3 regions of the Herbidospora sp. NBRC 101105 genome follow, and region 1 is predicted to be linked to each of the others. Evidence: riboswitches for the same ligand, from Rfam matches in the RefSeq annotation. Region 1 holds a riboswitch; each other region holds the start of a gene.

Region 1 (4,416 bases):
TCACTTACTTCGGGTTCCGAAGGATGATCACGCGGGCGTGCGCACCGCGGGGGCAGGGCGCGCACACCCGCGTGATCGTGGGGTGGGGCAGTTGGTCTTTGAGAGCTTACGGGGGGTTCGATGAGCTTTGTGGGGGTTTTGGGGTCAGGGTAGTGCTTCTGCCTGAGAACTCCCTGGGCGGGGCGGCCGTTTCGCGGGGGTCTGACGCGGTTCCAGCCATCCGGGGGGTCGGTTCATGGCGGGTGCGGGCCGGGTTCGCGATGGGTCGATCGCGGGCTCGGCGCCGGGGCGGGCGGGGGAGTCGTGCGCGGTCGGCTCGCGGGGTCAGGGCGGGCCGGCCGGTGGGGTCGGGGCTCAGAACATCGAGATGTGAACGTGGTCGTAGTGGTTGGCGGTGTTGCCACCGCGGTTGCTCATGAAGCGCCAGCCGGTGCCGCTGTTGATGCGCTGCCGCCAGATGACGTACTTCACGCCGAGCTTGGTGCGGTTCTTCAGGGCCCACTCGGCGAGCTGGTCGCCGAGGATCTTGGCCGAACCCGTGGCCATCGCGCCGCCGGTCGTCATCATGAAGTCGCAGGCGCGGCCGAGCGGGTGCTCGCCCATGGTGTCGACGCGGAAGCAGCCGATCGAGTTGTTCAGCTTGAAGGCCGCCTTGGCCTCCTCGCGCATGAGGCGGGTGCGGGCGGTGATGTTGTCGGCGCCGGTCGGCAGCTGCGGGGCCCAGCCGCCGTTGGCGAGCTTGCCGGGGCCGATCGGGATCAGGTCGTCGAGCCGGTCCTTGATGTCGTCGATGAGGTCCTCCGCCTCCACGCGGCGCCTCTCGATGTCCTTGGACTTCTTGTCGATCTCGGCGATCAGGCCCTTGGCCTCGGCCGCCGCCTGCGCCCGCGCCTGCTCCTTCTGCTTGTAGTTGCGCACGATCGCGGCCTGCTCGTTGCCGAGCTGCATCGCGAGCGGCGACATGCCCATGCCGGGCGGCAGCACGATCCCGCCGTTGCCGGGGACCGACTGGTAGCTGAGCCCGGCCAGCCGGGCCATCTCGCGCTGGGCCGCCGCGAAGTCGGCGTGCGCCTTCTCCAGCTTCTCCTGGGCGGCCTTGGACGCCGTCTTGGCCTTGGCGAGGTCGTCGCGCGCCGCGTGGTACTGCGCGATCAGCGAGTTGACCTTCTTCTCCAGGCTCGACAGCTGCTTGCGCAGTTTGTCGGCGTCGGGCTTGGGGGCCGCGACGGCGGGGCCGGGCACCAGCGCGGCGCAGAAAGCGGCCACCAGGGCCGCCACCGGAAGGAGGAACAACCGGCGGTTGCGTCGGTGCGTCGTGGCGGGCAGCGCCCACTCCTCTCCTTGCGCCGGCCGGGTTAGCTGACGGATTCGGGCGGAGAAGCCCGGGCGCTCGATCGCGCCTGCACCCCAGGTTCTGGTGGGTCCCCGGCTCCCGGGCGACACGCCCGGGATTAGGCAGTCCGCCGAGGTCTCGGCGGGTTCGTGTGGATAGTAATGGTAAAGACGAGGCAAGTGCTACTTAAAGTTGCGACCATACGGAGATCAATCCGTGATCTGGCGCCCCATCTTTCCCGATGCAGCCCTGAGCATAGAGGCCGCCTCCTCGGGCCGCACGTCGTTGACGAACGCTCCCATACCGGATTCGCTACCTGCCAGGTACTTCAGCTTCTCCGGCGCCCTCCTGATGCTGAAGAGCTCCATGTGCACGTACGCCACCTCCCTTCCCCAGCGAACCGGCGCCTGGTGCCAGGCGGCCACATACGGCATACGGACCCCGAACAACCCGTCGAGGGCCCGCAGCACCCCGGTGTAGAGCGGCCCGAACGCCGCCCGCTCCTCGGGAGTGAGCGAGGGCAGGTCGGGCGCCTGCCGGTGGGGATAGAGGTGCACCTCGAACGGATACCGGGCGGCCCTCGGCACGAAGGCCGTCCAGTGGTCGTTCGCGGCGACCACCCGCTCCCCGGCACGCTCCTCCGCCACCACGGCCGCGAGCGAGCCGGGCCGGGCGACGGTGAGCATCCGCTGGGTGCGGGGTGTCACATAGGGATACGCATAGATCTGCCCGTGCGGATGGGGGAGAGTGATACCGATTTCGGCGCCCCGGTTCTCGAAGCAGAACACCTGCTCCACCCCGTCGAGCGCGGACAGCTCGCGGGTGCGGTCGACCCAGGCGTCCATCACCAGCCCGGCCCGCTCGTCGCTCAGGCCGGCGAACGAGGCGTCGTGGTCGTCGGTGAAGCAGACCACCTCGCAGCGCCCGATGGGCCCGCTGAACGAGGGGAACCGGTTCTCGAACACGGCCACGTCGTAGGCCGAGGGGATCTCCGACCAGGGGCGGCCGGGGCAGAGGGGGCACTCCTCGGGCGGGGGGAGATGGGTGCGGGTCTGCCGGTGGCCGGCGACGGCCACCCACTCGTCGAGCACCGGGTCGTGCCGCAGCTCCGAGGGGTCGGGCCGGGGCGGCAGGTCGCGCAGGTCCTTGGCGGAGTGGTCGCGCTCGTGGAGGTCGAAGTAGATGAGCTCCCGGCCGTCGGCCAGGTGGGTCAGATGGCGGTTCATGCGGGTTCGGCGACGATCAGCTCGCCGACGTGGCCGGCCAGTTCGTCGCGCGCCTCCTTGTCCAGGCCGGAATCGGTGACGAGAACATCGGCCCGGTCGAGCCGGGCGATGGTGGAGATGCCGACGGTGCCCCACTTGGTGTGGTCGGCCAGCACCACGAGCTGCTGCGCGGCGGCCACCAGCTCGCGGTCGGTCTCGGCCTCCAGCAGGTTGGGGGTGGTGAATCCGGCCCGCGCGTTCATGCCGTGCACCCCGAGGACGAGCGTGTCGACGTTGAGCGACCTGATCGCCTGCACCGCGATCGGCCCGACGAGGGCGTCGGACGGCGTGCGCACGCCTCCCACCAGCACGACCGTCTGGCCGGGCCGCCCGGACCGATGGAACACCTCGGCCACCCGGACCGAGTTGGTGATGAGGGTCAGGTCGGGCACGTCGACGAGGTGGTGGGCGAAGGTCCAGGTCGTGGTGCCGGCCGACAGGGCGACCGCGCTGCCCGGCCGGACCAGGTGGGCGGCGGCGCGGGAGATGGCCTCCTTCTCGGGCTGCTGCCGCACCGACTTGGCGGCGAACCCGGGCTCCTCGGTCGACCCCGGCCCGGCGACGGTGGCGCCGCCGTGCACCTTCTCGATCAGACCGCGATCGGCCAGCGCCTCGAGGTCGCGGCGGATCGTCATGTCGGAGACGCCCAGGTCGCGGACGAGGTCGGCGACCCGCACCCCGCCCGTGCGCCGGACCCGTTCGAGGATCGCCTGTTGCCTCTGCTGGGCCAGCATCAGCTCCCCCTCTCAAACATGTTCCAACAAATCATCGCATAGAAAATGTTGGAACATGGGAGGTGGACAGGTGCTCGCACGAGGCGCACAGTGGGCCAATGGGTAAACGACAGCGCAAGTCCAAGGCCCGCCGCAAGAAGAAGGCCAACCACGGCAAGCGGCCCACGGGCCGTTAGCCGGAGGCCCCGTCAGGAGGCCCGGCGTCCCCAGGCGGCCAGCAGCCGCGTCTGCGCGTCGGCGTTCTCCGGCACCGGCACGTGCCCGCCGATGATGCCCGAGCTGCGGTAACCCTCCTCGCAGCCGGCGAACCAGTCGGCGCAGAGCGAGACGAGCTCCGGGTCGAGCCGGTCGGCCACGCCGATGGCGTTCGACAGGTCCCACGTGTGGATCAGGGCGTCGGCGAACAGTTCGGTGACGTACTCGCGTCCCGGCACGTCTCCGAACGACAGGTGCACGGTGCGGTCGAGCACGCCCTCCGCCGAGGCGGCGGTGACGGCGGCGTGCGCGGCGAAGTCGAACGCCTTGACGGCGTCGTCGCCGATGAGGTCGCCGTCGAAGACGTCGCCGATCTCGGCCGGGCTGCGGCCGGCGAGCAGTTCGGGCGCCCAGAGAGATTCGTACACCAGGTGGTTCACCAGGGCATGCACGTCCCAGTCGACACACGGCGTCGGGAGGTCCCACTGGCCGGGCTTGATGAGGTGGACGCGCATACCGAAGGCGTCCAGGGCCCGGCGGTAGGCGTCCTCGATTCCGATCGTCACAATTCGACGGTAACCCGAACACGAGCCCACGTCATGGGGCTCCGGACCAAAGTGACAATTTAGGGCATTCCTGGCATGTGCGCTGGGACGACCATCTGTTTCTTGCCCGTCACCAGCAACCATGCGGGCAGAATCGTCACGCACGCCACGGGAATCAGCGCCGTGTCCCCGACGACGGCCACGGAGATGAACAGGCTCAGCCAGCCGTGCTGCGTGATCGCCAGCACGAACCCCAGCACCCCCGCGGTCAGCGCCAGGGCCGGCGGCACCGCCGGGACCAACGCGTTGGCGGCCACGCCCAGGGCGATCCCCATGAAGACGGC
Region 2 (4,416 bases), on a different contig from region 1:
ACGGCACCGGCCGGCCGTGGAAGAGCGCCCACGACCGGGCCATCGCGATGCGCTGCGGCGAGGTCGGGTGGGAGGAGTAGAGGACGTACTCCAGCGGGCTCGGGCTCAGGTCGGAGATGTTGCGGACGGCCAGGTTGCGCTGCATGGCGGCGAAGGTGACCGGGTCTTCGGTGATCGCCAGGGCGTGGGCGTCGGCGCGGGCCTCGATGTGGCGGCTGACGAGGTTCTGCGCGGGCCCCGAGAGCACCGTGCCGAGCGAGACGAGCCCGACCAGCAGCGCCGCCGCCTTCGGGTCGCCCAGCGACGGCACCCCGGTCCGGCGGCGCAGCAGGTTGCCCGCCACGAACAGCCCGCACGCCCCGAACGCCGCCCCCAGTGCCCCGACGAGGGTGCCGTGGAGGACGTCGTCGGTCTTGGCGTGGCCAAGTTCGTGGGCCACGATCAGCTCGATCTCGGGCTCGGGCACCTGCAGCAGCGTGTCGTAGACGACGATGCGCCGGGTCGCGCCGAACCCCGAGACGTAGGCGTTGAGCGCGGTCGTGCGCCGGGAGGCGTCGGCGACCAGGACGTCGTCGACCGGCACCCCGTCGCGCTCGGCCATCGCCAGCAGGCTCGCGCGCAGCGGCCCCTGCGGGAGCGGCCGGAAGTCGTTGAAGACCGGCTCGACGACGACCGGGTAGAGGAACGACAACACCAGCGTCAGCGAGAACGCCCCGAGCGAGGCGGGGATCCACCAGCGGCGCGGCCACCGGCGGGCCAGCGCGATGACCACCACGACCATGACGGCCGACAACAGCAGCTGGAGGCCGAAGTTCTTCAGCCGGTCGGCGCTCCAGGTCGCCCAGTTCTGGGTGGACAGGCCGTAGTCGCGCAGCACCGTCTCGAACCACACGCCGAGCGGCCACCGGATCGCCAGCGAGACCACGGAGATCCCGGCCACCGCGAGCAGCGCCCGCAGCCACCAGGGGCCCCGGAGCCGGTCGATCAGCCGGGCCCCCAGCGGGGTGGCGACGAGCACCCCCGCGATCACGAGCGTGACGGCGAGCGACAGGTAGGACGGCAGGCTGGTGGCGGCGTCGAAGGCCTCGGCGCGGGCGATCTCGGCGGCCCCGAAGTCGCGGACCGGATCGGGCCGCACCTCGGGCGCGCCGGCGGCGAGCGCGTGCCACGGCGTGGTCACCGCCACCACCGCGGCGATCGCCACCCCGAGCCCCGCCAAGGCCACGGCCGCGGCCTTCATCCCCGTACGTTCCACTCCGCCTCCGGAACACTTCGTATCACGTAGTCGCGCCAGGCCGCGGTCAGCTCGGCCTCGCCGACGCCCAGCGTGCGCCGCAGCGCCGTGGCCGGATCGGCCTGGGCCGCCCGGTAGAGGGCGGTCAGCGCGGCCTCGCCGTAGCGCTCGGCGATGTAGCGGCAGGCGAGCCAGGCCTCCTGGTAGGCCTGCGGGACCCGCGCGCCCCCCGCGCGGAAGTCGTCTCGTGTCGGCAGCTCCCGTGGCGCCCGCCGGTCGGCGGCGAGCTCGGCGGCCACCACCCCTGTCGGCAGCCCGCTGTCACGGTAGCCGACGTAGTCGGCGTAGCCCTCCACGAGCCAGACGGGCATGTCGGGCCGGGTCGCGGCCCCGGTGGCGACGTGGGTGAGCTCGTGGGCGAGCACGATCACTCTCCCCTGGGCCGAGAGCGAGGCCCAGCCGTGCGGCTCGATCACCACGAAGCCGGGGCCCGCCAGGGCGGCCATGCCGGTCACCGGGGCGGGACGGGCGATCTCGGCGGCCCGCTCGGTCGTGGCGGGCGCCAGGACGGTGGCGGTCACCGGCGCGCCCCACACCCGCGCCACGGCCTCGGCGGCCCGGTCGGCCTCCCCGGCCAGCCCGGGGAAACGCCGGTCGGCCGCCAGCACGTGGACATGCTGACCGTGGACGGCGACGGGCCAGCTCTGGCCGTACAGGACCTTCGGGGGTTGCCCGGCGGACAGGACGGCCAGCAGCACACTGACCGTCACCAGGAACCGCATGCCAACGGATGGTACAAACACCGCGGCCCCGCCCGCCGGGAAGGAGGCGGACGGGGCCGATCGGTACTTCGCCGGGGGTGTCTAGATCCCGGGCCGGACCGCGCCCACGAAGGTGCGCTTGCGGTAGGTGTCCAGCTTGTCGATCCGCACCCGCGAACCGGAGTTCGGGGAGTGGATCATCTTGCCGTGGCCGACGTAGATGCCCACGTGGCCGCCGCCGCTGGTGAACACGAGATCGCCCGGCTGCATCGCCTTCCAGCTGATCTTCTTCTTCACCGAGCTCTTCTGCGACCAGGTGGTACGGGGCAGTTTGACGCCCGCCTTGCGCCAGGCGAACTGGACCAGGCCGGAACAGTCGAACGCGCCGGGACCGGTGGCGCCCCACCGGTAGGGGTCGCCGATCTGCTTCTTCGCGACGGCCACCGCCTTGCTCGCCTGGACCCGCTGGCGCTGGGCCTTGCTGAGCTTCTTGACGCGCTTGGCGGACCTGCTCTTGGCCTGGGTCTTCGCGGCCGAGGGAGCGGCGGGCGCCGCCTCTCCCGAGGCCGGGACCGCCGTGGTGTTCCTCGTGACGGTGACCGTCACCTCATCGGCCCGCGCGGGAGGCGCCACGACCGCTCCGACCGAGGCCGTGAGCGTGACGCCGCCAAGGGAGAGGCGGGCGATGCGGGACAGGCATGCGGGGGTTGTGGACAGGATTGCTCCTTGGATCTTCCTCTGATGCCTACCGGGTTAGCTGACGGATTCGGGCAGGGAAGTAGCCCTACGGCGCGGAATTCTCACCGATTCACCCCTGGCTCCGCTGGGGAACCTTTTGGGTCCCCGGCTCCATGCCTCCTGGCTGCATGGATTCGGCTGTGTCGCGTGACGTGCGACACATGGATCTTTATTAAGACATCGGCGGCTACGCGCCGGACTGTCCGCGGACGGCATGGCTTGCTCGTCGCGAAGCCAGAAGTTACCGACTCCGCCATAAGTCGGCAAAGTTTTGGCAGAAGATAAAGATCAGATAAACTCCGGCGCTATTCGAAAACGCCTGCATATCGCGGGATTTAGGAGGGTGATGTGACTCTGGTCACACCCCTTGTCACAGAACCCGAAAAAAGCCCCATACGACACGCTAGGGACGAACGGCCTTGTCGGGGTTGTACTGCGCAAGAGGGGTGATCTTCACCACGTCGCCGGTCTGCGGCGCGTGCACGACCGAGCCCTGTCCGGTGTAGAGGCCGACGTGTCCGAAACCGCTGTGCCAGACCAGATCTCCGGCCTGGAGGTCGCTGATCGGCACCTGGCGGTTCTTGCCCCAGGCCCACTGCTCGTAGCTGGTGCGCGGCAGGCTCACGCCGCCGGCCCGCCAGGCGGCCTGGACGAGCCCGGAGCAGTCCCAGGCGCCGGGGCCGGTGCCGCCGTACTGGTAGGGCTTGCCGATCTGGGCGAAGGCGAAGTCGAGGGCGGCGCGGGCGTTGCCGGAGGCGGGGCCGTTGTAGACCTGGCCGGTGCTCTGCGGGTTGCCCGGGTTGAAGGCGCCCAGCTCGCGGAGCAGCTTCATCTGCTCGTCGACCATCTTGTCGGTCTTCTTCTTCTTGGCCGCCAGGTCGGCGCGGACCTCGGCGGCCTCCTCGAAGGCCGCCTTGCGCTGGTCGCGCTGCTGCTTCAGGCCCGCGATGGCGTCCTCGAACTCGGTGAGCCGGAGCTGGCGGCTGGTGGCGAGCTGGTTGATGATCGCCATGCCGCTGAGGGCGTTCTGGGGGGCCGCGGTGCCGAACATGCCCGAGAGGCTGCGGATGTCGCCCGTCTGGTAGCTGGAGACCGCCAGGCCCACCACGCCCGCCCGGAGCGTCTCGACCTTCACGTTCTGCTTCTTGAAGCCGGCGTTGATCAGGTCGTACTGCTTCTTCGACTTCTTGTACTTCTCGTTGGCCTGGTTGTACTCCTCGACCAACTGGTCGGCCTGCTTGTTCAGCTTCGCGAGCTTGGCCTTGGCCTGGGGGATGGTCGGCTTGGGATCGGCCGCCGCCCCCGTGATCGGAAGAAGCAGAACGAACGCCGCAAAACCAGCCACGGCCGGTACCCGCCCACGCACGCCCGAAACCCCCTCCATACCGGACAGACCTGGGTCGGGACTTTACTCAGGCGATCATGTACCCTCAACCGATTCGCCGGTATTCGCGCAGGTCATCACGTGGGGCGACGACGTGATCACGCACGGCCAAGGCGGCGGAGGAGCAATATGGAAGGAACCGGACGAGCGCCCATCTTCCGGACAGAGACCGCGACCTCGCGGTCGGACGACACCACCGCGATGGCGCGGCCCGGCGGCTCGATCTGGACCATCTGCCGGATGAGGTCGTCGGCTATCTGACCGGGCGCGCTGAACGCCACCCGCACCCCCCGGGGCGC
Region 3 (4,416 bases), on a different contig from region 1:
TTCACCGCGATCGGCAACGACGTCACCAAGGGCGTGACCGACCGGTTCCGGTCGCTGCCGATGGCCTCCTCGGCGGTGGTGTCGGGCCGGGCGGCGGCCGACATGCTCACCACGGTGTTGTCGCTGACGGTGCTGATCGTCAGCGGCCTGGCCGTCGGCTGGAGCGCCCGCAACGGGTTCGGCGACGCGCTGGCGGCCGTCGGGCTGCTGTTGTGGTTGCGCTTCGCGCTGTTGTGGGCGGGGATCTGGCTCGGGCTGAAGATCCGCAACCCGGAGGCGGTGATGGCCCTGCAGATCCTGGTGTGGCCGATCGGCTTCCTGTCCAACGCCATCACCTCCCCGGCGACGATGCCGGGCTGGCTGGGCGTGATCGCCGACTGGAACCCGCTGTCGTCGACGGCGGCGGCGGCCCGGGAGCTGTTCGGCAACCCCGGCTGGGCCAACGACACCTGGGCGGCGGCGCACGCGCTCGAACTGGCGCTGGCCTGGCCGCTGGTCATCACGGCGATCTTCGCGCCGCTCTCGGTGAGGGCCTACCGGAACCTGTCTCGCTAGGCTGAGCCGCATGGCACACGAGTTCGAGGTCCGTGAGGAAATCGTCCTGCCCGCCACGACCGAGGAGGTGTGGGAGGCGATCGCGACCGGGCCGGGCGTCGACTCGTGGTTCATGGGAGCCAACGACTTCGAACCCGGGGTCGGGGGCGCGGGCCGTCAGACGGTCGCCGGGTTCACCACCCACGCCACCGTGACCGGCTGGGAGCCGGGCGAGCGGCTGGCGTTCACGACCGACACGGCGGCCGACGGGTCGTTCATGGCGTTCGAATACCTGCTGGAGGGCCGGTCGGGCGGCAGCACGGTGTTGCGGTTCGTGCACTCGGGGCTGCTGACCGGCGACTGGGAGGACCAGTACGACGCGCTGTCGGTGGGCGACGGTCTCTACCTGCGCAAGCTGGAGGCCTACCTGCGGCACTTCCCGGGCGTGACCGCCGACTACGCGTTGTTCGAGATCGGCCGCCCCACCCCCGATGCCGCGAGGGTGTGGGCGGCCTTTCTCGACGCCTTCTCTCTGGGGCAGCCACCGGAGAAGGGCCGCGTCGCGGTGCCCGGCCTGAACCCCGACGACGCGCAGGTCGTGTTCGCCGAGGCGGGGTTCCTGTGCGTGGTGACCGCGACGTCGCTGATCACGCTCGTCCACGGCTACCGCGACGCCGTCGTCGCGGAGCACCACGCCTTTCCGGGGGAGATCGCCAGGCCGCTGGCGGAGAGCGCCTGGCGGGCCTGGCTGGGGGAGAACTTCTAGGCCGTGGGGTCAGGCCGTGTAGACGGGGTAGCCGTATCCGACGACGTCGGCGGTCTGCCGCTCGCGGACCTCGACCACGCCGTTGCCGGTGTTGCCCTCCACGGTCTCGATGGTGCCGTCGCCGTTGTCCTTGATGACGAAGCCGACGTGCTGGATGTCGTGGATGTCCTTTCCGCCGTTCCAGTCGAAGAACACGACCGCGCCGGGGGCCGGGACGGTGCCCCAGCGGTTGTTCTCGGCGAACCACTCGGCGTGGCGGACGGTGTAGGCGTCCTCGCCGAGCACCGGGCTGATGCCCAGCTGGTTGCCGACCCAGCTGACGAACATGTCGCACCAGGGGGCGTTGGCGTAGCCGTAGCGGGTTCCGCCGTCACGGGCGATGGTCTCGGCCGCGCGCTCGGAGTTCATGTACCAGTGGTGGAACTTGGTGCCGCCGCCGTACATGTTCTCGCTCGTGCCGACCTGGCTGGTGGCGAGGTTGAGCACCTGCTGGGCGCTGACCTTGGGCAGTCCCTTGGCGACCTCCAGCAGAGGGCTGTAGGCCAGGGTGACTCCCTCGGGTGCCGTCCCCGCGGGGGCGGCGGCCTCGGCGTTGGCGACGGCGTTGGGGGTCAGGTCGACAGCGGCGACGGTGCCGCCGGTGACCAGGGCCGCCGTCATCAGACCGGTTGCCAGGACAGCGCGGATTCCAGGTTTGGGGGCTCGCATGGGTGGGGTTGACTCCTTGCTTCCATGCGCCTACCGGGTTAGCTGACGGACTCGGGCGTGGAAGCCGCCCTACGGCCTGTCGTTGAGGGGCAGACAGGCCGATTCACCCCAGAGGACCCGGTGGGTGTGCGTGGTGATCGGGAGAGTCAGGTGATCACCGGGTCCTCGCTGGTTCCCCGGTTCCGCGCGGGGCGCGCGGATTCGGCGATCTCTAGTTGTCTTCCTTCGGCGGCTGACCTGCGGTTACGTAGGTCACACCGCCTCGAGTTCCCCAGAAGGTAGTACAAAGCCCAGAATCGGTCAAACTTGGACAATCAACACATTGTGGGGGTAACGTCAGCGCCAGCCCTCCGGGTCGACCCCGCCGGGCACCGGTCCGGGCGGCCCATAGGGCTCGCGGGTGAACACGAAGGTGTTGAGATCGAGGTGTACGCCCTCGCCGGTGCGGACCACCCGAAGCGTCTCGCCGGCGTAGTAACCGTCCAGGCCCAGCCAGGTTCCGTCGGCGAGCGCGGCGAACCGGGAGGCGCGCCCGGTCTCGCCGACCGGCGTCAGGGCCAGGCCCCGGCCGGGCAGGGCCCGCAGGACGTAGGCGGCCGGCCCCCAGTACCAGGGGCCGGTCAGGGCCAGCAGGTCGTCGTCGACCGGGGCGGGCCGCCATTCGGCCGGCAGCGCGGGTTCGTGCTCGTCGAGGATGTCGAGCAGGTCGCCGGTCAGGGCGTTGCCCTTGACGCCGCTGGTGGTGTTGGCCAGGAACAGCACGCCCACGCCGTCGGACGGGTCGGCCCACACGGTGGCCAGGAAACCGGGCATCGAGCCGGTGTGCCCGGCCAGGCGGCGGCCGTTGTGGCGGCGCAGCTGCAGGCCCAGGCCGTAGCCGGAGGTCCACGACGGGCCGTCTTCGACGGTGGCCGGTTCGCGCATCTCGGCCATCGTGGCCGGGCGCAGGACGCCGGCGCCGTCGCCGCCGACGAAGATCGCCCACCGGGCCAGGTCGGCCGGGGTGCACCACATCTGCCCGGCGGGGGCCAGCGCGACCGCGTCGTGCTCGGGCTCGGGCAGCAGCACGTCGGCCCACGGGTGCACGGCGTATCCGGTGGCGTGCGGGACCCGGGGCCGCTCGGTCGTGTCGCGCATGCCCAGCGGGATCAGCACCTCGTCGTGGACGGCCTGCGCCCACCCCCGGCCCCGGACGCGCGCCACCACCTCGCCGAGGAACCCGAACCCGAGGTTGGAGTAGTGGAAGCGGCGGCCGGGCCGGTGACGGCCGGTCATCGCGTCGAGCATGCCGACCAGCTCGGGCATCGGAACCCCGGGCGTGCGCTCCCACCACGGGCCGGGCGGCTCGGCGGTCAGCCCGCCGGTGTGCGAGAGCAGCTGGGCGATCGTCACCTCGCCGGCGGGCGTGCCGGGCAGGTGCTTCTCCAGCGGGTCGAGCAGGTCCAGCAGCCCCTCGTCGCGCAGCCGCATGATCATGACGGCGACCATGCTCTTGGTGATCGACCCGACCCGGAACTGCGTGGAGGCCGTCGGCGGGCCCTCGCCCACGCGTCCCCGGTAGCCCGACCAGACCAGCTCGCCGCCGCGGATCACCGCGACCGCCAGAGCGGGGATGCGGGAGGCGGCCTGCTCGGTGGCCACCCGTAGCGCGAGGGCCCGCGCCGTACTCTCCAAGACCATGGGGCCAGGCTATGGTCTACGCTCTGGCGCGTGGAATCGGGCTCGGTGATCGAATGCGTTCTCGAACGGATCACTTTCGCCAGTGAGGAGACCGGCTACACCATCGCGCGCGTGGCCACCGAACGGTCCGGCCCCGACCTGCTGACGGTGGTGGGCCCGCTGCTGGGCGCGCAGCCGGGCGAGTCGCTGCGGCTGACCGGCCGCTGGACCTCCCATCCCCGCTACGGGCGGCAGTTCGAGGTCTGGTCGTACACCACCGTCCTGCCGGCGACGATCCAGGGCATCCAGCGTTACCTGGGGTCGGGGCTGATCAAGGGCATCGGGCCGAAGATGGCCGAGCGCATCACCCTCCACTTCGGCGTCGACACCCTGCGGGTCATCGAGGAGGAGCCGGCCCGGCTGGTGGAGGTGCCGGGGCTGGGCCCCAAGCGCACCAAGATGATCGCGGCGGCGTGGGAGGAGCAGAAGGTCATCAAGGAGGTGATGATCTTCCTGCAGGGGGTGGGCGTCTCCACCTCCATCGCGGTCCGCATCTTCAAGCAGTACGGCGAGACCTCCATCGAGGTCGTGCGCGCCGAGCCCTACCGGCTGGCCGACGACGTGTGGGGCATCGGCTTCAAGACCGCCGACACCATCGCCCAGGCGGTCGGCATCGCCGCCGACAGCCCCGAACGCGTCAAGGCGGGCCTGCGCTACACCCTGTCCCAGGCGGCCGACGACGGCCACGT

What was found. A riboswitch is a leader RNA that binds a small molecule or an ion and turns the genes downstream of it on or off. The one in region 1 is predicted to bind cyclic di-AMP.
Region 2: another riboswitch for cyclic di-AMP. It lies ahead of QSK34_RS02755 (C40 family peptidase); the one in region 1 lies ahead of QSK34_RS29565 (coiled-coil domain-containing protein).
Region 3: another riboswitch for cyclic di-AMP. It lies ahead of QSK34_RS08925 (CHAP domain-containing protein); the one in region 1 lies ahead of QSK34_RS29565 (coiled-coil domain-containing protein).

What each region holds. Positions count from the first base shown of each region.
Region 1 covers NZ_BSSX01000007.1:613,052-617,467, forward strand. The annotation lists gene QSK34_RS29565 (coiled-coil domain-containing protein) at 355-1,278, opposite strand; cyclic di-AMP (ydaO/yuaA leader) riboswitch at 1,331-1,468, opposite strand; gene QSK34_RS29570 (galactose-1-phosphate uridylyltransferase) at 1,543-2,559, opposite strand; gene QSK34_RS29575 (DeoR/GlpR family DNA-binding transcription regulator) at 2,556-3,332, opposite strand; gene QSK34_RS37970 (50S ribosomal protein bL37) at 3,431-3,508, shown strand; gene QSK34_RS29580 (TIGR03086 family metal-binding protein) at 3,521-4,093, opposite strand; gene QSK34_RS29585 (ion channel protein) at 4,153-4,416, opposite strand, start outside.
Region 2 covers NZ_BSSX01000001.1:601,372-605,787, reverse strand. The annotation lists gene QSK34_RS02765 (M48 family metallopeptidase) at 1-1,240, opposite strand, end outside; gene QSK34_RS02770 (glycosyltransferase family 4 protein) at 1-2, opposite strand, end outside; gene QSK34_RS02760 (gluzincin family metallopeptidase) at 1,237-2,016, opposite strand; gene QSK34_RS02755 (C40 family peptidase) at 2,098-2,628, opposite strand; cyclic di-AMP (ydaO/yuaA leader) riboswitch at 2,723-2,883, opposite strand; gene QSK34_RS02750 (C40 family peptidase) at 3,137-4,078, opposite strand; gene QSK34_RS02745 (NYN domain-containing protein) at 4,216-4,416, opposite strand, start outside.
Region 3 covers NZ_BSSX01000001.1:2,006,749-2,011,164, reverse strand. The annotation lists gene QSK34_RS08935 (ABC transporter permease) at 1-555, shown strand, start outside; gene QSK34_RS08930 (SRPBCC family protein) at 566-1,300, shown strand; gene QSK34_RS08925 (CHAP domain-containing protein) at 1,310-1,960, opposite strand; cyclic di-AMP (ydaO/yuaA leader) riboswitch at 2,021-2,225, opposite strand; gene QSK34_RS08920 (serine hydrolase domain-containing protein) at 2,345-3,688, opposite strand; gene recD2 (SF1B family DNA helicase RecD2) at 3,719-4,416, shown strand, end outside.